Regions from separate parts of the Kitasatospora sp. NPDC008050 genome, predicted to be linked through region 1. Evidence: riboswitches for the same ligand, from Rfam matches in the RefSeq annotation. Region 1 holds a riboswitch; each other region holds the start of a gene.

Region 1 (7,711 bases):
GAGGCATTGTGAGGATCCTGCAGATCATCAACCTCGGGTTCGAGGCGGGCGGCGCGGAGAAGAGCGTGCGGCTGATCACCGAGGGGCTGACCGACCGCGGCCACCAGGTGCGGGTGATCGCCACCGACCTGCTGGCCGAGGGGCAGCAGGTCTTCGCCGACGAGCTGGTGCCCGCCATCGCGGGCGGTCCGCTGCACCGGCTGCTCGCCAAGGCCTGGCACCGCCCCGCCCACCGCGCGGTGCGCCGGGTGGTCGAGGAGTTCCGCCCCGACTGCGTGCACCTGCACACCATCGGCGAGTTCAGTCCCTCGGTGCTGGCCGCGACGAGCGGGGTGCCCCGGGTGCTGACCGTGCACGGCCCCGAGGACTGGACCCTGCGGCTGCTGCGCTGGAACCTGCCGAGCGCCGCCGCCGGCGGGCGGCTCAGCACGGCCGACACCGCGCGCTACCTCTATCTGCGGTTCTGTCAGCGCCCCGGCTATCTGCCCCGGCTGCGCCGGGTGGACCGGGTGCTCGCGCCCAGCCGGTACTTCGCCCAGGCGGTGCGCCGCGACCTCGGGCGGGTGCCGGTGCACGTGCTGCCCAACGGGATCGAGGCCGGCCCCGGGCCCGCCCCCATCGGCGACCCGGCCGAGCTGGTCTTCGTCGGCCGGCTGGAGCCGGTCAAGGGCGTGCGGGTGCTGCTGGAGGCGTTCCGGCAGGTGATCAGGAACCACCCAGGAACGCGCCTTACCATCGTGGGCGACGGAACGGCACGGGCGGCGCTGGAGGCGCTGGCCGCCGATCTGGTCGCCGAGGGCAGCGTGGCCTTCACCGGCTGGCTCTCCCCGCAGGGGGTGGGCGAACGCCTGCGGTCGGCCGCGGTGGTGGTGCTGCCGTCGCTGTGGCCGGAGAACTTCCCCACCGTGGCCCTGGAGGCGCTGCAGTTGGGCCGCCCGCTGGTCGCCTCGGCGGTCGGCGGACTGCCCGAGCTGGTCGGCCCGGACAACGGCGCGCTGGTCCCGCCCGGCGACGCCCAGGCGCTGGCCGCCGCCCTGTCGGGCCTGGTGGGCCGGCCCGAGCTGCTCGCCCGGCTGGGCGCGGGCTCGGCGGCGCGAGCCGGGCGGTACGGCGTACGGGAGTTCCTGGACGCCCTGGAACAGCACTACCGCGAGGTCGGCGGCACGCGGCCGCAACCCGCGGCGGGCCCGGACGCGGGGGTCCCGAACTCAGGGGTCCCGAACGCGATGAGTACAGAGGGGAGCAGCAGAGGGTGAGAATCCTCGTCGTCAACGCCTTCGGGCGGGACAACCGGGGTGACGCGGCGCTGCTGAGCGTGCTGCTCGACCAGCTGGCCGAGGCCTATCCGGGAGCGCGGACCGAGATCGCCGGCTTCGAGTCACCGCGGCACTGGCCCACCTTCGAGGCCGTCCCCAACCTCGGCTCGATCCGCCACTACGTGGGTGACGAGGAGATTTCCCGATTGCTGCGGGTCGGCCGCAAACTGCTCGCCGTCGCGCTGGCCGCGCTCGCCGCCACGCCCGGCAGCGGGTGGGCGCTGCGCACGCTGGCCCGGCTGCTGCCCGCTGAGGTACAGGCCGAGGTACGGGCGCTGGGCGCCGCCGACCTGGTGGTGTCGGCCAGCGGCGGCTACCTCAACGGGCGCGCGGACCTGCCCAGCGACCTCAGCGTCTTCTTCCTGCTGCTGCCGCTCTGGCTGGCCCGGCGCTTCCGGGTGCCGGTGGTGCTGGCCCCGCAGTCCTTCGGCCCCTTCCCCACCCGGGCGCAGCGGCTGATGATGCGCCGGGTTCTCGGCTCCTGCCGCCGGGTGGTGGCCCGCGAGTCGATCAGCGTGCACCGGCTGGCCGCCGCGGGCGTGCCGACCGCCGCCGTGGTGCGCGGGGTGGACAGCGCCTTCGCCTTCCACAGCCGCTCCCGGCGGCCCTGGCGCGAGGAGCTGGGGATCGCCCCGCAGGACCGGATGGTGCTGGTCACCGCCCGCGAGTTCCTGTCCGGCCAGGCCCAGGGCGGCTACGAGCGGGCGATGGCGGCGGCGATCGGCCACCTGCTCGGCCTCGGCTGCACCGTGGTGCTCGCCCCCCAGGTCACCTGTGCCTTCCAGGCGGACGACGACCGGATCGTCAACGCCCGGATCGCCGCGCTGGTGGCCGACCCGCGGCTGCTGGTGCTGACCGACGGCGGCGTGGACCACCACGACATCTTCGCCCTCTACCAGGCCGCCGACCTCATCCTGGGCACCCGGTTCCACTCGGTGATCTTCGGGCTGGTCGCCCGGGTGCCGTGCGCGGCCGTCGAGTACGACCACAAGACCCGCGGCATCATGGCGGATCTGAGCCTGGAGCACTGGGTGGTCCCGATGGCCGAGGCCGACGGACCGGGCCTGATCGCGCTGCTCGACCGGCTGATCGCCGAGGCCCCGGCCTACCGGAGCTACCTGGAGCAGGCGATCCCCGGCTACGCCGCGCACGCCGCGGCCTTCGTCGAGCTGCTGCGCACCGAGGTGCCGGCGCCCGCCCCGGGTCTCCCCGAGGAGCCGGCTGCGGCACCGTCGGCGCCGCAGCCGGTGGCGCTGTGATGAGCCGGCGGACCGTTGCGGTGGTGACGCCCTACTACCCGCCGAAGATCGGCGGGGTGGAGAACTACGCCGCGCGGATCGCCCGGGCGCTGGCCGACTCACCCGACCTGACCCCGGTGGTGCTCACCACCCGTCAGGGCGGGGTGCGCAGCACCGTGCGGATCGAGGACGGGGTGCGGGTGGTGCGGCTGGCCGCCTGGCTGCGGCTGTCCAACACCCCGCTCGGGCCGCTCTGGCCGCTCCAGCTGCGCTGGTGGCTGCGGCGCACCGGCGCCGAGGTGATCAACGCCCACGCCCCGGTGCCGGGCCTGGCCGACCTGGCGATCGCCGTCGGCGGCCGGCGGCCCACCGTACTCACCTACCACGCCGGCTCGATGCACAAGGGCGAGCCCGGCAGCGGCGCCGCCGACCGGCTGATCGGCTGGTACGAACGGCAGGTGCTGCCCCGGGTGTTCCGGCGCGCCGACCGGCTGGTCGCGGTCTCCCCGGTCTCGCTGGCGGCCGGTCACCGGCACGCGGTGGAGATCACCCCGGGCGTGGACACCACCCGCTTCACCCCCGGCGAACCCGCCTCCCGCCGGGCACCGGTCGTCCTCTACGCCGGCCGGCTGGACCGCTCCTCGGCCTGGAAGGGCGTGGACGTGCTGCTGCACGCCTTCGCCCGGCTCACCGACCTGCCACAGGCCCGGCTGCACCTGGTCGGCGGCGGCGACGCGCTGCCCGACCTGCTCGAACTGGCCGAGCGGCTGGGCATCGCCGAGCAGGTGACGGCCCACGGCGAGCTGATCGGCGGGGAGCTGGTGGCGGCGATCCGCTCGGCGGCCGTACTGGCACTGCCCTCGCGGACCGAGGCGGAGTCCTTCGGGATGGCCCTGGTGGAGGCGATGGCCTGCGCCACGCCCGTGGTCGGCTCGGCGGTCGGCGGCATCCCGCACGTGGTGACGGACCGCCACACCGGCCTGCTGGTGCCCCCCGGCGACCCCGCGGCGCTGGCCGGGGCGCTGCGCGAGCTGCTCACCGACGGCGAGCTCGCCGACCGGCTGGGCGCCGCCGGCCACCGGCAGGCCCGGCAGCGCTACGACTGGGACGGCCTGATGGACCGCTACCTGGAGCTGTTCCGCAGCCTCTGAGCGGCCGCTACGACTTGCTCTGCTCGTAGGCGGTGATCGCCTTCCCCAGCGCGGCCAGGGCCGGCTTGGGCGTGCCGTCGAAGCTGCGCAGCCCGTAGAACTCGGAGCGGTACTGCTTGTCCGAGGCCGGCCCGCTGTCCTGGTCGGCGAACCAGAAGACCGCGCCCACGTGCGGGTTGGCCGCCGCCGCGGGGATGGTGTCGGCGGCGATCGCGGCCTGGAAGCCCGGGGTCACATGGGTGGTCTGCGGGGTGATGTCGGTGCCGTCGGTGGCCGTGCCGGGGCCGTTGGTCGGCGCGCCCGTCTCGGTGATCCAGATCGGCAGGTCCGGGGTGCCGTAGCTGGCCAGGATCGCCACCAGGTTGCCCGGGGCGCTGCTGATCTCCTCCATCGCGGTGCCGAACGTGGTCTTGGCGCTGGGCAGGTAGGGATAGGTGTACGGGTGGTAGCTGATCGCGTCGACCAGCTTGTTGGCCCCCAGCTTGCAGACCGCGGTGAGGAAGTCGCCCTGTGACACGTAGTTGATCGACGGGTCGGTGCCCACCGCCGCCAGCCCGCCCATCAGGATGAACGCCTGCGGGTCCGCCGCGCGCAACGCCTTGCTGGTGTCGCCGAGCAGCTGGGTGTAGGCGGCCGGGTCGGGCGCCGGCGCCCAGAACGGGATGTTCGGCTCGTTCCAGACCTCCCAGGTGTGCATGCCCTGCGGCGCGTAGCGCTTGGCGGCGTCCGCGGCGAAGGCCGCGAACAGGGCCGGGTCGGCCGGCGGGCAGGCGTCGTCCGAGGCGCAACTGGTCTTGCGGGCCCACTTCGGGGCATAGCCGATGGTGGGCAGCACCTCCAGGCCCCGGGCCTGGGCGGCCTTGAACACCCGGTCGAAGCGCTGCCACTCGTAGGTCTTCGAACTGTCCGGCTGGATATCGTTCCAGGACAGGTCGACCCGGACCCACTTGGCCCCCGAGTTCACCGCGTCCCCCAGGCCGGTCGCCAGGTCCTGGTCGTTCTTCCAGGTCAGTGTGTCCCCGTAGGCGATGCCGATGCGCAGCGGCTTGCGCGGATCGGCGGCCTTGCTGGGCGCGGCCGGGCTACTGGGCGCGGCGGGCGCGGCCGGGCTCCGGCCGGCGGCGGAAGTGGTGGTGGGCGAAGCAGTGGTGGTGGTACCGGCCAGGACGGTCGCGACCGCCGAGACGATGAACGCCACCAGCGCCACCAGCAGGCGCTGTCTTCTCCCCGTGAGCTCCAGCATGCCCCTTAGGGTAGGCCAGCGATCTGAGCGCCGGTCAGCGCGGGGCGGGTCAGTGGGGGTACCGGACGACACGCCCGAGGCCACGAACGGCCCTTTTCCGCCTCGGCCGGTACAAGGCCCGGCACTGCGCGCGACACTACATATGGGGCTGCTCACCACGCCCGCCACAAGATGTATGCTCACTCTCGCTGTCGACGCAGGGGAACCCGGTGCGAGTCCGGGACTGCCCCGCAACGGTGAGCGGCCGTACCCACGGGTGCCCGCGAGTCCGGTTACCTGCCGACGGTGTGCCACCAGGCTTCCCCGCAGACGCCTTCATGCACAGCTGTACCGTCCGGCCTCGCGGGCAGGCCAGGGTGGATGACGCGCGCCGGAAAGTTTCGGCGTGCTGTTCTGCCCTGCCGCGCGCGGGCCACGGACTCCGCCAGTCCGCCGCCGCCACAGGAGAGAGCGCCTTGACCGTCGTTGACTCAGTTACCCTGCCCTCACAGGGTGCTTCCCCCAGCCTCCGGCCGGGCGGTGCCCCCAACGACACCCAGAGCGACCCCGGGACGGCGCTGCTTCGGCTGCTCACCGACCGGAGCACCGACCTCCCCCAGGTGGACCCCGGCCACGTCGCCGCCGCCGCGCTGCGCGGCCGCCACGCCGGTTCGGACTTCGCCGAACTGCGCGGGCTGGCCGTGGACGCCGCCGCCTCGATGATCGCCGAGGACCCCCAGTACTCGAAGCTGGCCGCCCGCCTGCTCGCCCAGGAGATCGCCGACGAGGCGACCGGCCAGGGCGCCCTGTCCTTCGCCGCCTCGATCGCGGTGGGCCACACCGAGGGCCTGATCGGCGACACCACCGCCGCCTTCGTGGCCAAGCACTCCGAGGCCCTGGACGCGCTGATCGACACCCGCGGCGACGACCGGTTCGAGTACTTCGGCCTGCGCACCGTGCAGTCCCGCTACCTGCTGCGCCACCCGATCACCCGCAAGGTCATCGAGACCCCGCAGCACTTCCTGCTCCGCGTCGCCTGCGGCCTGGCGGTCGGCGACGACGAGCAGTCGGTGCGCGAGGTGGCCGAGCTCTACGCCCTGATGAGCGCGCTCTCCTACCTGCCCTCCTCGCCGACCCTGTTCAACTCCGGCACCCGGCACCCGCAGATGTCCAGCTGCTACCTGCTGGACTCGCCGCTGGACAACCTGGACTCGATCTACTCCCGGTACGCGCAGATCGCCCGGCTCTCCAAGCACGCCGGCGGCATCGGCCTGTCCTACTCCCGGATCCGCTCGCGCGGCAGCCTGATCCGCGGCACCAACGGCAAGTCCAACGGCATCGTGCCGTTCCTGCGCACGCTGGACTCCTCGGTCGCCGCCGTCAACCAGGGCGGCCGCCGCAAGGGCGCGGCCTGCGTCTACCTGGAGACCTGGCACGCGGACATCGAGGAGTTCCTCGAACTGCGGGACAACACCGGCGAGGAGGCCCGCCGCACCCACAACCTCAACCTGGCGCACTGGATCCCGGACGAGTTCATGCGCCGGGTCAACGCCAACGCCGACTGGTCGCTCTTCTCCCCCGCCGACGTCCCCGAGCTGGTCGACCTGTGGGGCGCCGAGTTCGACGAGGCGTACCTGAAGGCCGAGGCCCAGGGCAAGGCCGTGCGGACCATCCCGGCCCAGACCCTGTACGCCCGGATGATGCGCACCCTGGCGCAGACCGGCAACGGCTGGATGACCTTCAAGGACGCCTCCAACCGGGCCGCCAACCAGACCGCGCTGCCCGGCCGCACGGTGCACTCCTCCAACCTGTGCACCGAGATCCTGGAGGTCACCGACGACTCCGAGACCGCGGTCTGCAACCTGGGCTCGGTCAACCTCGGTGCCCACGTGGCCGACGGCGCCACCGCCGCCGACCTGCTGGACGCGATGGACTGGGCGCGCCTGGACGCCACCGTGCGCACCGCGGTGACCTTCCTGGACCGCGTGGTGGACATCAACTTCTACCCGACCACCGAGGCCGGCGCCTCCAACTCCCGCTGGCGCCCGGTGGGCCTGGGCGTGATGGGCCTGCAGGACGTCTTCTTCAAGCTGCAGCTGGACTTCGACTCCGCCGAGGCCAAGCAGCTGTCCACGCTGATCGCCGAGCGCATCATGCTCACCGCCTACGAGCGCTCCAGCGAGCTGGCCGAGCAGTTCGGGCAGCACCCGGCCTACGCCGAGACCCGCGCCGCCCGCGGCGAGCTGCACATCGACCACTTCGCCACCGAGCCGCACTGGCAGGACCGCTGGGCCGCGCTGCGCGCCAGGATCGCCGCCACCGGCCTGCGCAACTCGCTGCTGCTGGCGATCGCCCCGACCGCGACCATCGCCTCGATCGCCGGCGTGTACGAGTGCATCGAGCCGCAGGTCTCCAACCTCTTCAAGCGCGAGACCCTCTCCGGCGAGTTCCTCCAGGTCAACCCGTACCTGGTCCGCGAGCTCAAGGAGCTGGGCGTCTGGGACCAGCAGACCCGCGACGCGCTGCGCGACGCCAACGGCTCGGTGCAGGACCTGGGCTGGCTGCCCACCGAGCTGCGCTCGCGCTACCGCACCGCCTGGGAGCTGCCGCAGCGCGCGCTGATCGACCTGGCCGCCGCCCGGCAGCCCTACATCGACCAGAGCCAGTCGCTGAACCTCTTCATGGCCGCGCCGACCATCGGCAAGCTCAGCTCGATGTATGCCTACGCGTGGAAGGTGGGCCTGAAGACCACCTACTACCTGCGCTCGCGCCCGGCCACCCGGA
Region 2 (7,711 bases), on a different contig from region 1:
AGGAAGACCGTCGGCGCCAGATCGCCGTGCCCGCTGCCGGTCGGGGACAGGCCGCCGAGCACCACGAAGGCGTGCGGGTCGGCGTGGTGCAGCGCGGCGGCACCCGCCTTCACGGTGGCGGCGTAGCCGGCCGGGTCGGCCGCCGGCGCCCAGAAGGTGGTCAGGTTGGGTTCGTTCCACAGCTCCCAGTCGTGCACCCCGCGCGGCGCGTAGCGCTTGGCGGCGGCCGCGGCGAAGGCGGCGTACTGGGCGGCGTCGTGTGGCCCGCAGGCCGGGTCGGTGCAGCCCGGCGACCGGGCCCAGGGCGGGGTGGCGGTGAGCACCGGCAGCACGCTCAGGCCGTGCGCGGTGGCCGCCGTGACCACCCGGTCGAACAGGTGCCAGGCGTAGTCGCCGGGGCCGTCGTGCTGGATGTCGTCCCAGGACAGGTCGGCGCGCACCAGGGTGGCGCCGGTCTGGACGGCGGTGTCGAGCGAGGCGGTCAGGTTGGCGTCCGACATCCAGACCAGCCGGTCACCGTAGGCGATCCCGGTGACCGGGCGGCTCGGTGCGGGAGGCGCGGGCGGGGTGGGCGGCGTCGGCCGGGGGCGGGAGGCGCCGCCGCAGCCGGCCAGCAGCAGCGCCAACAGCAGGACGGCCGCCACCGTCCACCGCGGACCCGGCCGTCGAAATCCCGGCTGCCGCATCGTTCCTCCCGCCCGGCCCCCGCCTGGCTCCTCGGTCACCCGAGGTCACCCGGGGCCGTCCGGTCGACCGTACACCCAGGCCCTGAGGCTCAGTCAGCGGCCGGGGCCGCGCCCCAGCGCTTCTCCACCCCGGCGAACCTCCAGTACCCCAGCGCGCAGGCCCAGACCACCACGAAGAGGCCGACGATCACGTAGCCGACGTTGTTGAGGTCGATGCCGGAGATCCAGTTGCTGACCGGGTCGGTCAGGTCCAGCTTGTCGTGCAGCACGCCGACCAGCTCGATGGTGCCGATGAAGAAGGCCACCGCGATGGACAGTCCGGTGATGGTGAGGTTGTAGTACACCTTGCGGACCGGGTTGGAGAACGCCCAGTGGTAGGCGAAGTTCATGAACGTGCCGTCGAGCGTGTCGAACAGGCTCATGCCGGCGGCGAAGAGCAGCGGCAGCAGCAGGATCGCGTACCAGGGCAGCCCCGCGGCGGCGCCGGAGCCGGCCATCACCATCAGCGTCACCTCGGTGGCGGTGTCGAAGCCGAGGCCGAACAGGACCCCGATCGGGTACATCTGCCAGGGGCGGGTGATGGAGTTGGTCAGCCGGCCCAGGATCCGGTTCATGAAACCGCGGTTGGCCAGGTGCTTCTCCAGCTCGTGCTCGTCGAACTGGCCCGCCCGCATCGCCTTGAAGACCCGGTAGATGCCGAAGAGCGCGACCAGGTTGAGGGCGGCGATCAGGTAGAGGAAGCCGCCGGAGACGCTGGTGCCGATGACGCCCAGCGTCATCCGGGTGTTGGACTTGTCGTCCACCAGGGTGCCCGCGATCTTGGCACCCGTCGCGATCAGCGCGGCCAGCCCCATCACGATGCTGGAGTGGCCGATGGCGAACCAGAAGCCGACCGAGACCGGGCGCTGGCCGTCGGCCATCAGCTTGCGGGTGGTGTTGTCGATGGCGGCGATGTGGTCGGCGTCGAAGGCGTGCCGCATGCCGAGGGTGTAGGCGGTGATGCCCAGGCCCAGGCCGAAGACCTGGTCGCCGATCCGGTAGTGGTGCGGGGCGACCATGCCCAGCAGGACCGTGAAGCCCACCACGTGCATGGCCACGATGACCGCCAGCAGCCCGGCGGTGCGGATCGTGTCGGCGCGCTGCCAGCGCGGGGGAGTGGTGCCCGCCGGGGCCGTCGCGGCGCTTGGTGCGCCGGTCGGCGCGCCGGCCGGCGCGGGTATGACGGGAGTCGCCGGCATGGCGGAGTTTTCGGGCAGGCTCATAGCAAGGAACGCCTCTCCAGCACCTCGTGGACAGTTCTCGTAAGGTGCCGTGGCCGGTCTCCTGGCTGACGGGTCGAACGTGTCCGCGGCTCGCCTTCCCGGACGCCTTTCGGCATCCGGTGGCGGCCCGTCACAGACGGGCGCGACGCGGACACTTCCCGATCACAGTGGCGAGGGCCGCTCCGGTCTGGGACCCCTGTTGAGGGTCCGTCACCGGTCTTCCCGAACACCACGGCGGTCAACACCGTAGGGGCTCGGTCGCCATGTCGACAAGCCCATCCGGCTGCGACGGAACTCACCCCACGGGCTGCGGCTGCCCGAGCACCGGGGTCAGCCGCGCGAACTCCAGCGGGGCCGACGGGTCGATGGAGAGGTCCGCGGGGGCGGGTGCGGCCCCGGCGCGGACCAGCAGGTCACCGACGGCCGCGACCATCGCGCCGTTGTCCGTGCACAGGCCCACCGGCGGCACCCGCAGGGTGATGCCCGCCGCCGCGCAGCGCCGCTCGGCCAGCGCGCGGACCCGCGAGTTGGCGGCCACTCCGCCGACCAGCACCAGGGTGTCGATCCCGTGGTCGCGGCAGGCGCGCACCGCCTTGCGGGTCAGCGTGTCGGCGATCGCCTCCTGCAGCGCGGCGGCGGCGTCGGCGACCCGCGGCTCGGTCCGGCCCGCCCGCTGCGCCTCCACCCAGCGGGCGGCGGCGGTCTTGAGACCGGAGAAGGAGAAGGCGTAGGGCGGGTCCGCCCGGCCGCTGAGCGGGCGCGGGAACCGGACGGCGGACCGGTCGCCCGCCTCGGCCGCGCGGTCGATGGCCGGGCCGCCCGGGTAGGGCAGGCCCAGGATCCGGGCCACCTTGTCGAAGCACTCGCCGGCCGCGTCGTCCAGGGTGTCGCCGAGGTGCACGATCGGGTCCCTGGCCAGGTCGCGCACCAGCAGCAGCGAGGTGTGGCCGCCGGAGACGATCAGCACCACGCAGGGGTCGGGCAGCGGCCCGCCGTCCAGCGTCGCGGCGGCCACGTGCCCGGCCAGGTGGTGCACCCCGTACAGCGGCACGCCCAGCGAGAAGGCGTACCCCTTGGCCGCCGCCACGCCGACCTGCAGCGCCCCGGCCAGCCCGGGCCCGGTGGTGACGGCGACCGCGCCGATGTCACCCAGGCCCAGCCCCGCCCGGCCCAGCGCCTCGCGCACCACCGGGGCGATCGCCTGGACGTGGGCCCGGGCGGCGATCTCCGGCACCACGCCGCCGAACCGGGCGTGCTCGTCCATGCTGGAGGCCACCGCCTGTCCGAGCAGCACGCCGTCGCGCACCAGGCCGGCGCCGGTCTCGTCGCAGGAGGACTCGATCCCCAGCACCACGGGCGAGGCGGGCATCGGCGAGACGGGCATCGGCGAGACGGGCATCGGCGAGGCGGGCATCAGGCTTCCTCCGCCGCCGGCGCGGTGGCGGGCACGTTGGCCGACCACTTCTGCTCGATCCGCCCCACCTTCCAGACCACCATCGCGCCGATCCAGACGACGAAGAAGAGCCCGACGATCAGGAAGCCGAGCAGGTTGATGTCGATCCCGCTGACCCAGTCCCAGAACGCGCCGTGCAGGTCGAGCTGGTCGGCGAGCAGGCCGAGCAGCTCCACGGTGCCGATGATCAGCGCGACGGCCACCGACAGACCGGTGATGGTCAGGTTGTAGTAGACCTTGCGCACCGGCTTGGAGAACGCCCAGCCGTAGGCGAAGTTCATGAACGAGCCGTCGATGGTGTCCAGCAGCGACATGCCGGCCGCGAACAGCACGGGCAGGCACAGGATCGCGTACCAGGGCAGGCCGGAGGCGGCGCCGGAGCCGGCCAGCACCAGCAGCGCCACCTCGGTGGCGGTGTCGAAGCCGAGCCCGAAGAGCAGGCCGAGCGGGTACATCTGCCACGGCTTGGTGATCGACTTCATCACCCGGCCGAGCAGCCGGTTCATGAAGCCGCGGTTGTTCAGCTGCTCCTCCAGCGCCGCCTCGTCGAAGTGGCCCGAGCGCATCTGTCGGAACACCTTCCAGATGCCGACCAGGATGACGATGTTGATCGCCGCGATGACGTAGAGGAACGTCCCGGAGACGGTGGTGCCGATCAGGCTGGTGACGTGGTGCAGCTTGGAGTTGTCGTCCTCCACCGGCCCGGCCAGCGCCTTGACGCCGAGTGAGAGCAGGAAGGCCAGGCCGAAGACGACCGAGGAGTGGCCGAGCGAGAACCAGAAGCCCACCGAGAGCGGCCGCTTGCCCTCGTGCATCAGCTTGCGGGTGGTGTTGTCGATCGCGGCGATGTGGTCGGCGTCGAAGGCGTGCCGCATGCCGAGGGTGTAGGCGGTGACGCCGATGCCGATGCCGAAGCCCTTGCTGCCCAGGCTCAGGTGCTGCGGCGCGACGATCGCCACCAGGGTGAACCAGCCGACGACGTGCAGGGCCACGATGAAACCGGCCATGCCCGCCAGGCGGGTCCACTCCTGGCGGGTTATCGAGGCGGTGGCCTGCCGCCAGCCGCCGCTGCTGGTTCGGTCGGGGCCGGTCTTGGCGGGACTGGAGGCTGTGGTCATGGGTGTGCTCCTGCTGCTCGTGGTGACAGCGGCACAACCTAGATGCACCCAGATCCTAGTTGCAAGACAGTGGCAATTGGAACGGGGGTGTGGAGGGCACCCGGGGGCGCACGGGGGCTCGTGGAGGGGCTCGTGGTTGGCGTGGGGTCGGCCGGGACGTCCCGGCGGGCGCCGGTTGGGAAGACGATCGTCGGTCGGAAGGACACGCCCGCGGGGGAGTGCGTCCAGGTCGGCTGACAGGCCGACCCCACAGCTGACATGCTGATGCACTGCGGTGGCTATTGCAAGTGATGCGCAATAGTGTGTTCGCCGGCACGATCATCCACGTGATCCACGTATGAAAGGGGCCGTGTCCTGATGGGCACCTACTCGCTTCCCGACCTGCCGTACGACTACTCCGCCCTGGAGCGGGCGATGTCCGCCGAGATCCTGGAGCTGCACCACTCCAAGCACCACGCCGCTTACGTCAAGGGCGCCAACGACACCATCGAGCAGCTGGCCGAGGCCCGTGACAAGGACCAGCTCGGCGGCCTGGTCGGCCTGCAGAAGACGCTGGCCTTCCACCTCTCCGGCCACGTCCTGCACTCCCTCTTCTGGCAGAACCTCTCCCCGGAGGGCGGCGACCGCCCCGACGGCGCCCTCGCCGACGGCATCACCGAGCACTTCGGCAGCTTCGAGGCCTTCAGGAAGCAGCTCACCGCCGCCACCGTCGGCGTCCAGGGCAGCGGCTGGGGCATCCTCTCCTGGGAGCCGCTCGGCAAGCGCCTGATCGTCGAGCAGGTCTACGACCACCACGGCAACGTCGGCCAGGGCACCACCCCGCTGCTCGCCTTCGACGCCTGGGAGCACGCCTACTACCTGCAGTACAAGAACGTCCGCCCCGACTACGTGACCCGCCTGTGGGACGTCGTCAACTGGCAGGACGTCGCCGCCCGCTTCACGGCGGCCACCAGCGCCTGACGCACCACACGGCCCCGGCCCCTGAGCGGGGGCCGGGGCCGTCGTTCCGCTGCCGTCCTACTCCTCGAAGGCGGCCTGGACCTGGCGGGCCTGGTTGTCCGCCCCGGAGGCGTTGGGGTGCACGAAGGTGCACGCCTCGCCGGTGCCGGGGATCTCGGTACAGAGGCCGGCCGGGGGATCCGTCTGGTCGCCCTGGCCGGTTTCGTGCAAGGGGTGCCGAAGCCGAGCGTGTTCAGACCGCGCTCCAGGCACTGGGTCACGATGTCCCCGAAGCCGAGGGTGTTCCCGCCGATGCCGACGCTCACGTAGTCGGCGTCCGTGTGGAGGCGCTCGATCTGCGCGGGCCGCTCCTTCCAGCCGCCGGGGGGCGGCACCGAGGGCGGGCCGTAGAGCTTCGACGGCGGCTGCGGGCCCAGGATGCCGTCCTGCACCTCGGCGGCACCGCAGGTGACGTCGTCCAGCTCCAGCCCCAACTCCTCGGCGACCTGGTGCGGATAGTTCCGGTAGGAGCGGCCGCACCCGTCCCCGGGATTCCACAACGGCGGTGAGTGCGGTGGCGGTGGCGAGGGAGGCGCGGACGGCGGCGGGCATACGGGATCCGGACATGCGATCGCCCCTTCGGGTACGTACCGGGGAACGGCTCGCCGGCACGGTTACCGAATGCAGCGATCCGGAGACCACTGGTGAGCAAGTTCGCATGGAAACCGCTCCTGTGGGCGGTCCGGGTGGCGGGGTGTGCGAACGCTTCCTCGGACATGGGGTGTTCGTGCGGTCGGCGGGATGCCCCCTCGCCGGAATCATCCGGGCGTTCATCATGACGGGATCACAACTTCCTTTGAAACTACTCGAACTGACGACCTGTCGGGATATAACCGTGCTCTCAGCGAATCCCGAGGGGGGACCCATGAGGAGCAAGCTTGCCGTGCTCTGTTCGGCACTGGCCTTGGCCGGTGCCGTGGCCGCCGGCACACCCGCGGTGGCCGGCACACCCGCGGTGGCCGGCGCGCCGTCCGGCGCCCCGGTCACCGGCCCGGACGAGTCCGTCGGGATCTCCGCCGAAGTGGTGCCGGGCTACGGCGATCTGGACGTCTCCTGGACGGCGGCGGGCACCGCCGACACCACCGGACCCACCCAGATCACCCTGGACCTGCCGTCCTGGATGAGTGCCGAGGACGTCATGGAGTTCGACGACCCGCAGGACTACACCTTCACCACCGCCATCTCGCCCGACGGCCACCACCTCACCGCCGTCTTCACCGGCACCCGCAAGCCGGGTCGGACCGAATTCATGGAGGTGCACGTCACCTCGGCCAACCCCGTTCCCCCCAGCGTGATCACCGCGACCGTCAGCAACCGGGACGACCGGAACCCGGCCGACAACGTGGCCACCGTGGGCATCGGCGGCCAGACCCCGCCGCCGCCGGTGATCCCCGCCGCACCGCGGGTCAGCGGCCTGGACACCTACCTCGGCGCCGGCACCGGCGGGACCGCGGTGACCGTCAGCGGCACCTCGCTGGCCAACAGCATGGTGCTCTTCGGCGACACCCCGGCCACCGGAGTCTCCTGCACCGACACCAGCTGCACCGCGACGGCCCCCGGCGGCTGGGGCGGCGTCCCGGTCACCGTGGTCACGCCCGGCGGCACCGCCTACGCTCCGGGCGCGTTCCTCTACACCGGCCCGCCGCCGCCCGCTCCCCCGGCGCCCGTGATGGCCCAGGTGTACACGAACAGCGGGCCCTCGGCCGGCGGCAACTCGGTGGTCCTCGGTGGCACCAACCTGACCGGTGGCCAGGTGTTCTTCGGTCAGCGGCCGGCCGAGGACGTCTCCTGCGGACCCGCCTTCTGCACCGCCACCGCACCGGCCGGCACGGGCACGGTCGACGTCCGGGTGCTCACCCCGGGCGGGGTCACCAGCGTGGTCAGCGGGGACCGGTACACCTACACCGGCTGACGGACCCGGATCCCGCTCGGATCCGGTGTGCTCACAACCGTCCGGGAGGCGGGTCGATCCCAACCGGCCCAACCGGCCCAACCGGCGATGACACTCCTGGCGCCGCTGCGAGAGCGCTTCCCCGACGTCGAGTTCCGCCACCAGGTGATCCTTGCGGGATCTGGGCGACGGTGACGGTCGGCATGGGCCGCTCGGCCTGGTCCGTGTCGTCGCGGACCAGGAGAACCATCGACAGGTCGGCGACGGTCAGCGCGGGGCCTTGGAGGAAGCTGCGGACGACG
Region 3 (7,711 bases), on a different contig from region 1:
GCTCTGCGCCTGATCACCTGCCCGTTATCCCTGGGCGGTGGGGCGAACCACGATGTCACCGACATCGACACCGTCCGGCTGCTCGATCGCGAAGGCGATGGCGCGGGCCACCGCCTCCGGAGGCAGCGCGATCTCCATCAGCTCGTCGATCCGGGCCTTCACTGTTGGTTCCATCCGCTCGGCGAAGTCCGTACGGACGGCGCCGGGCGAGACGACGGTCACCCGCAGGCTGTCGCCGGCCTCCTGGCGCAGGCCCTCGGAGAGGGTGCGCACGGCGTTCTTCGTGGCGGCGTACACCGACTGGAGCGGCACGACGCGCAGTCCGGCGGTGGACACGGTGTTGACGAAGTGTCCGAAGCCCTGCTCCCGGAAGACGGGCAGGGCTGCGGCGATCCCGTAGAGGACGCCCTTGAGGTTGACGTCGATCATCTCCTCCCAGTCCTCGACGCGCAGGTCGTCCAGGGGGGAGATCAGACCGACCCCGGCATTGCCGACCAGGACGTCGAGCCGGCCGTACTGCTCGCGCGCCAGTTGGACGAGACCGGCGAGGTCCGCGCGTCGCGTCACATCCGTGCGGGCCCAGACGGCAGTGCCGCCGTTCTTCGCGATGCGGGCGGCCAGGGCCTCAAGCCGCTCCGGGCGGCGTGCCCCGAGCACGATCTTCGCGCCGCGTTCAGCCAGCAGAAGCGCGGTCGCCTCGCCGATGCCGCTGCTGGCACCCGTGATCGCCACGACCTTGCCTTCGATTCCCGACTTTCCCGAGTTTTCCACGATTTCCGACATGTTCGACAGCCTTCGCTACGAGGGGGGTGGGGGCAGGCCAGGCCATGCCCTAGAGTAGAAGTGGAGGCTCCGCCACTTCGTCCAGACTAAGTGGAGAAGTCTCCACTTAGCAATGGAGAAGGGGAGCGAGTCGCCGATGGCCCGAGATGCAGGACGCCCGCTGCGGGCCGACGCACAGCGGAACCGGGAGAAGATCCTGGCCACCGCGGTGCGCGTGTTCACCGAGGAGGGGCTCGACGCGCACTTCGAACGCATCGCCAGGGAGGCGGGCGTGGGCACCGGCACCCTCTACCGCAACTTCCCGACCCGGGAGGCCCTGATCGAGGCGGCCTACCGCAACGAGGTGGCCCGACTGTGCGATGCCGTCCCCGGCCTGCTCGCCGCGATGCCGCCCGCGGAGGCCCTGCGGGTGTGGACCCGCCGCTTCATCGACTACGCCACCGCCAAGTTCGGCATGGCCGACGCCCTGCGGGCCGTCGTCGCCTCGGGTACCAACCCCTACGCCGAGAGCCGTGAGCTGATCCAGCGCGCGCTCGGCGACCTGATGGACGCCGGCACCGCGGCCGGGGCGATCCGGTCCGACATCCGTGCGACCGACATGTTCGCCGCCCTCGCCGGCATCGCCCTCACCTCGGCCGCGCCGGAGCAGCGGGAGCAGGCCGAACGCCTGCTCGACCTCACCCTGGACGGCCTTCGGGCGACCGCCCCGCCGCGGCCGCCGGAAAGCTGACGGTCCAGGGCCGGCGATCGAACAGTGCGGTATCGGTGGTGCACGTACGGGTGAACGGGGACGACTTCTCGTGTCCTTGATGCTCCGGAGGAGTTGCGTCGGGTGTTGCGTCTGTCCCCGACTCAGGAGTTTCTGTGGATCAGCCCCTCAGCCGGCAGCCCCTGCCCGCCGATGACCGTGCCGGTGTCTCCCGGCGCACCCTGGTCGGCTCGGCGGCCGGTGTCGCCGCGATGGCCGGCGTCACCGGTCTCGCCCACCGCGCGGCGGCCGCACCGGCCCCCGCACCCGCCGCCGCTCCCGCCGCCGACGCCCTGCCGAATGCCGGCGGTGGCGGGGGCGGCGCCGACGAGGCGCAGGGCCGGGATCTGGCCCGGAAGATGCTGCTGGTCAGCGATGACGAGCAGGAGGACCTCAAGCTCTCCTACCTGCGGATCCTGATCGACGAGAAGCTGCCGCCGCGCGCACCGCGCAAGAAGGTGCTGATCGTGGGCGCCGGTGTGGCCGGTATGACGACGGCTCACCTGCTCAAGCAGGCCGGGCACGAGGTGGTGATCATCGAGGCGAACGGCAGCCGGGTGGGCGGCCGGGTCAAGACCTTCCGTGGGATCTTCACCGACCCGAACCTGCACGCCGAGGCCGGCGCCATGCGGTTGCCCGACTTCCACCCGCTGGTCCTGGCGCTGGCCGACAAGCTGGGCCTGAAGCGCCGGCTCTTCTACAACGCCGACGTGACGCCGCGTGCCATGCCCACCGGTGCGGTGCCGCCGGTGGTCTACCGCTCGTTCACCGGCGAGACCTGGAGCAACGGTCCGGAAGGCGGCTCGTTCCGAGCGCCGACCGCCAACCTGCGTACCAAGATCGCCGTCAACGGCATGCACACCACCCGCGCCTCCTACGCGCAGTCGCCCCGGGCGGTCAACGCCACCTTCGGCACCGGCCTCGACACCTCCACCACCGACGCCGTGACCAAGGCCTTCGCGGACGTCACCGTCCCCGACGGCCCGATCGGCGACCAACTCGCCGCCTGGTCCAGCGTCTTCCAGCGCTACGACGGCTACTCCACCCACCGCTACCTGGTCGAGAAGGCCGGCTGGGACCTCCCCACGATCCAGGCCGTCGGCACGCTGGAGAACATGACCTCCCGGCTGCACTACTCCCTGATCCCCACCCTGATCGACCACGCCGTGATCAGCCCCACCAACCGCTACTGGGAGCTGGACGGCGGCACCGACGTGCTGACCGAGGCGCTGGCGGGCAAGCTCCGCAACGAGCTGCGCCTGGGACGGCGGATGACCCGGCTGGTGCAGACCGACGCCGGCGTGCGCATCGAGACCACCGCCGAGAGCGGCACCGAGGAGTCCTGCGACGGCGCGCCGACGAAGCCGATGGAGACCTTCGAGGGCGACTACGCGATCATCACCGTCCCGTTCAGCGCCCTGCGGTTCTGTTCGATCGAACCGCTGATGTCGTACCAGAAGCGCCGGGCCGTCAACGAGCTGCACTACGACTCGGCGACCAAGGTCCTGCTGGAGTTCAAGACCCGGTTCTGGGAGGACGGGCCGAACGGCTTCACCGGTGGCGGCTGCGTCTCGGACAGCGCCAGCCGCTTCACCTACTTCCCCTCGCACTCCCCGGACGGCTCGCGCGGCGGCGTCGTGCTGGCCGCCTACACCTGGTCCGACGACGCCATGCGATGGGACTCGCTCACCCCCGGCGAGCGGTACGCGTTCGCCCTCAACGACATGGAGAGGCTCTTCGGACCCAAGGTCCGCACCGAGTTCACCGGTGTCGGCGCCACCCAGTCCTGGGCCCGGGCCCGCTACGCGCTCGGCGAGGCCGTCATCTTCACCCCCGGCCAGCTGCACGAGCTGCACCCCGCCTCCCGCACCGTCGAGGGCCGGGTCCACTTCGCGGGCGAGCACACCAGCCTCAAGCCCGCCTGGATCGAGGGCGCCCTGGAGTCCGCGGTCCGCGCCTTCCTGGAGGTGCACCCCCGCTGACCGGTCACTGAGACTGCCGTCCTCGGGCTTGTCGGGCAAGCCCGAGGACGGTCCGGTCGACCTGGGCGATGAGCAGGGCGACGTCGTCGTGGCCGCCCGGGTCCCGTAGCGCGGAAAGGAGCCGGTCGCAGGTGGCCTCCAGCGGGAGCCGGGGCCCGGCGAGCAGGTCGAGGAGGGTCCGCAGCCGGGTGTCGAGGGGCAGGTCGCGGGTCTCGACCAGGCCGTCGGTGTACAGCACCAGCCGGTCCCCGGGCCCGAGGTCGAGGCTGGTGGCCTCGAAGGGGACGCCGCCGACGCCCAGTGGCGCGCCGGTGGGCAGGTCCAGCAGTGCGGGTGCGCCGTCGTGGCGGATCAGCACCGGCGGCAGGTGGCCCGCCACCGCGACGCGGCAGCGGCTGCGGTGCGGGTCGAAGACGGCGTAGACGCAGGTGGCGATGGTCTCCTCCAGACCCTGGGTGGTGCGGTCCAGGTGGTGCAGTACCTGGGCCGGGTCGAGGTCGAGGTCGGCCAGGGTGCGGGTGGCGGTGCGCAGTTGCCCCATGGTGGCGGCGGCGTTGATGCCGCTGCCCATGACGTCGCCGACCACGAGGGCGGTCTTGTCGCCGGAGACCGGGATGGCGTCGAACCAGTCGCCGCCCACCTCGCCGGCCGCCGCCGCGGGCTGGTACCGGTAGGCGACGTCGAGGCCCATGGCCCGGGGCGGCCGGCGCGGGAGGAGGTGGCGCTGGAGGGTCAGGGCGGCGTGGCGCTGGCTCTGGTACCAGCGGGCGTTGTCGATGCAGACGGCGGCGCGGGCGGCCAGTTCGCCGGCCAGCACCACGTCGTCGTCGTCGAACGGCAGCGGGTGGTGGGTGCGCTTGAGGTCGAGGGCACCGAGGACCTCGCCGCGGGCGATCAGCGGCACGGCCAGGTAGGAGTGCAGGCCGGCCCGGGCCAGCAGGGCGGCAGCCGCCTCGTCGCGGGCGATGTGCGGCAGGTCCTTGGCCTCGACGTGCGCGACCAGGACCGGGAGCCCGGTGGTCACGCACCGGGTGACCAGCCGGTCGGCGTCGTACTTGGCGATCTCGCCGACCGGGTCGGCGGCCCGGACGGCCTCGGTGGCGTGGACCGCCGCCACCGCGAGGGCCCGGAAGGTCGCGGGCGCCGCGGTGGAGACCGCGCCGGTCGGGCGTCGGTTCAGGACCGAGTCGAGGACGTCCACCGCCGCGATGTCGGCGAAGTCGGGAACGACGAAGTCGGCGAGCTCCCGGGCGGTGCGGTCGAGGTCGAGCGTGCTGCCGATCTGCACCGAGGCGCGGGCGATCAGGGCCAGCCGCCGCCGGGCCTCGGCCGCCTCGGTGGCCGTGCGGTGCTGTTCGGTGACGTCCACCACCGAGGTCGCCAGCCCGATCACCCGCCCGGCCGGGTCCTCCAGCCGGAAGTACGAGGCCCGCCAGGCGTGCTCGACGTCCGGGTCCGCCCGCGTCCGGCCGACCGTGAACTCGTCCACCAGCGACGTGCCCTCGGTCAGGACCTGCTGCATCGCGGACTCGATGGGCTCGACGTCCAGGAACGGCAGTGCCTCACGAACGGTGCGGCCCAGGTGCTCGGCGGCGGAGCGTCCGTTGATGCGTTCGAGCGCCGGGTTGACCAGGACGTACCGCAGGTCGGTCCCCAGCACCGCGAGCCCGATCGGGGACTGCGCCACCAGGCGCGCCGACAGTGCCACGTCCCGCTCGACACCGCGCAGCGTGGCCTCGTCGGCGGCGATCCCGAGTGCGTACCGGCTGCCCTGCTGGTCCTGCAGCCGCATGTTGCGGAACTCCATCGGCCGGATGCTGCCGTCCTTGTGCCGCACGGGGAAGACCCCGGCCCAGCTTCCGCTGCCCTCCATGACCTCGCCGAACAGCTCCAGGACCGTGCCGACGTGCTCCTCGGCCACCAGGACCTCGGCCGCGTGCCGGCCCAGTACCTCCTCGGGCCGCCAGCCGAACATCTCCTGGGCCTGCGGGCTCCAGAGCACGATCCGGCCCTCCGCGTCCAGCACGGCGGCGGCCAGACGCAGCACGTCCAGCAGGCTGCCGGGCTCCGACGTGACGGCCCCGGCCGGGCTCTGCCGGGCCCCGAACGCATCTCCTGTGCGCACTGCGGGCCCTCCTTCCGCCCATGCCCGGGACGGCCCGACGGGCTTCTCTTCATCATCGGACTCCTCGGCCGCCCTGTCATGTGCCGTCCCGGTCGGCGCCTCCGTCCACGTCTCGGCATCTGGACGCCTCCGGTGAATGCGGCTTCCCATCCCGCCGATTGGGCCTAAGCTGGCGGTGCAGCTGGTTCGCCCTGCCCGCCAGGCAGGCGCGTCGCAAGAGGGAACCCGGTGGGAATCCGGGACTGCCCCGCAGCGGTGAGTGGGAACGACCGCCGTCATACGCACTGGGCCCGGCCGGGTCTGGGAAGCGACGGCCAGTAGGTGACCGCCCTTTCGGGTGGCCGTGCCCGCGAGTCCGAAGACCTGCCCGTTGCCCGCACGCGACCGTTCGCGCGCGGAGATCCGGTGACCTCGTGGGCGGGTCGGCGTGCAGATCAGGTGGGCTCGGCGCTTTCCACGCGCACGCGGCTCCGCCCGGTTCGTCACCCCTTCGCGCCTTCGTCCCGTCACCGGGGACCAGGAGGAATCAGGCTCGCGAAGGAGAGTCCCTTGACAGCGAAGTCCGCAGCCGCGGCAACCCGGGCGACCGTGCACGGCTACCCCCGCCAGGGCGGTAACCGGGAGCTCAAGAAGGCGATCGAGGGGTACTGGAGGGGCGCCGTCACCGCGGACGTCCTGCTGGCCACCGCCGCCGCACTGCGCCGGGAGAACTGGAGCCGGCTCGCCGACTCCGGCGTCCAGGAAGTGCCCACCGGCGACTTCTCGCTCTACGACCACGTGCTCGACACCACGGTCGCCGTCGGTGCGATCCCGGCCCGCCACCGCGCCGCCGTCGCGGCCGACCCGCTGGCCGGCTACTTCGCCATGGCGCGCGGCACCCAGGAGCTCGCGCCCCTGGAGATGACCAAGTGGTTCGACACTAACTACCACTACCTGGTACCCGAGTTGGGGCCGGACACCGGCTTCGCCGCGAACCCCGCCAAGCCGGTCGGTGAGCTGGCGCAGGCCCTCGCGCTCGGCCACACCCCGCGCCCGGTACTGGTCGGCCCGATCACCTACCTGCTGCTGGCCAAACCCGCGCCGGGCGTGGCGGCCGACTTCCAGCCGCTCACCCTGCTCGACCGCCTGCTGCCCGTCTACGCCGAACTCCTCGCCGATCTGCGGGCCGCCGGGGCCCAGTGGGTCCAGCTGGACGAGCCCGCCCTGGTGCAGGACCGCACCCCGGCCGAGCTGAACGCCGCCGCCCGCGCCTACCGCGAGCTCGGCGCCCTCACCGACCGTCCCAAGCTGCTGGTCGCCAGCTACTTCGACCGCCTCGGCGAGGCCCTGCCGGTGCTGGCCAAGGCCCCGATCGACGGCCTCGCGCTGGACTTCACCGGCCCGGCCGCCGCCAACCTCGACGACCTGGCCGCCGCCGGCGGGCTGCCCGGCAAGCGCCTGGTCGCCGGCGTGATCGACGGCCGCAACATCTGGATCAACGACCTGGAGAAGTCGCTGGCCACCCTGGCGACCCTGCTCGGCCTGGCCGACCGGGTCGACGTCGCACCGTCCTGCTCGCTGCTGCACGTCCCGCTGGACGCCACCGCCGAGCGTGACCTCGATCCGCAGATCGCCCGCTGGCTGGCCTTCGCCCGGCAGAAGGCCCGCGAGACCGCACTGCTCGCCCGCGCGCTGCGCGAGGGCACCGGCGCGATCTCGGCCGAACTCGCCGCCAACCGGGCCGACCTGGCCTCACGCGCCGGCTCGCCGATCACCCGGGACCCGGCCGTCCGGGCCCGCACCGCGGCCGTCACCGAGGCCGACACCCGCCGGCCGCAGGCCTACCCGCAGCGCGCCGAGGCCCAGCGCGCCCGGCTCGGCCTGCCACTGCTGCCGACCACCACGATCGGCTCCTTCCCGCAGACCGCCGAGCTGCGCACGGCCCGGGCCGACCTGACCGCGGGCCGGATCGATGCGGCCGCCTACCGGGAGCGCATCGAGGCCGAGGTGCGCGAGGTGATCGCCTTCCAGGAGAAGGCCGGCCTGGACGTCCTGGTCCACGGCGAGCCCGAACGCAACGACATGGTGCAGTAC

What was found. A riboswitch is a leader RNA that binds a small molecule or an ion and turns the genes downstream of it on or off. The one in region 1 is predicted to bind cobalamin.
Region 2: linked by a shared signal. The riboswitch ahead of ACFZB9_RS16120 (HoxN/HupN/NixA family nickel/cobalt transporter) and the one ahead of ACFZB9_RS06165 (ribonucleoside-diphosphate reductase subunit alpha) in region 1 are both predicted to bind cobalamin.
Region 3: linked by a shared signal. The riboswitch ahead of metE (5-methyltetrahydropteroyltriglutamate--homocysteine S-methyltransferase) and the one ahead of ACFZB9_RS06165 (ribonucleoside-diphosphate reductase subunit alpha) in region 1 are both predicted to bind cobalamin.

The regions. Positions count from the first base shown of each region.
Region 1 covers NZ_JBIBIJ010000002.1:608,683-616,393, reverse strand. The annotation lists gene ACFZB9_RS06190 (lipopolysaccharide biosynthesis protein) at 1-12, shown strand, start outside; gene ACFZB9_RS06185 (glycosyltransferase family 4 protein) at 9-1,256, shown strand; gene ACFZB9_RS06180 (polysaccharide pyruvyl transferase family protein) at 1,253-2,575, shown strand; gene ACFZB9_RS06175 (glycosyltransferase family 4 protein) at 2,599-3,705, shown strand; gene ACFZB9_RS06170 (cellulase family glycosylhydrolase) at 3,713-4,948, opposite strand; cobalamin riboswitch at 5,118-5,247, shown strand; gene ACFZB9_RS06165 (ribonucleoside-diphosphate reductase subunit alpha) at 5,506-7,711, shown strand, end outside.
Region 2 covers NZ_JBIBIJ010000007.1:87,975-95,685, forward strand. The annotation lists partial or broken gene ACFZB9_RS16115 (cellulase family glycosylhydrolase) at 1-686, opposite strand, end outside; gene ACFZB9_RS16120 (HoxN/HupN/NixA family nickel/cobalt transporter) at 776-1,924, opposite strand; cobalamin riboswitch at 1,982-2,197, opposite strand; gene tsaD (tRNA (adenosine(37)-N6)-threonylcarbamoyltransferase complex transferase subunit TsaD) at 2,244-3,362, opposite strand; gene ACFZB9_RS16130 (HoxN/HupN/NixA family nickel/cobalt transporter) at 3,362-4,519, opposite strand; gene ACFZB9_RS16135 (superoxide dismutase) at 4,877-5,479, shown strand; gene ACFZB9_RS16140 (hypothetical protein) at 5,537-5,689, opposite strand; gene ACFZB9_RS16145 (IPT/TIG domain-containing protein) at 6,384-7,430, shown strand.
Region 3 covers NZ_JBIBIJ010000003.1:348,765-356,475, reverse strand. The annotation lists gene ACFZB9_RS08485 (DMT family transporter) at 1-13, shown strand, start outside; gene ACFZB9_RS08480 (SDR family oxidoreductase) at 25-783, opposite strand; gene ACFZB9_RS08475 (TetR/AcrR family transcriptional regulator) at 920-1,513, shown strand; gene ACFZB9_RS08470 (flavin monoamine oxidase family protein) at 1,648-3,513, shown strand; gene ACFZB9_RS08465 (SpoIIE family protein phosphatase) at 3,518-5,638, opposite strand; cobalamin riboswitch at 5,804-6,024, shown strand; gene metE (5-methyltetrahydropteroyltriglutamate--homocysteine S-methyltransferase) at 6,188-7,711, shown strand, end outside.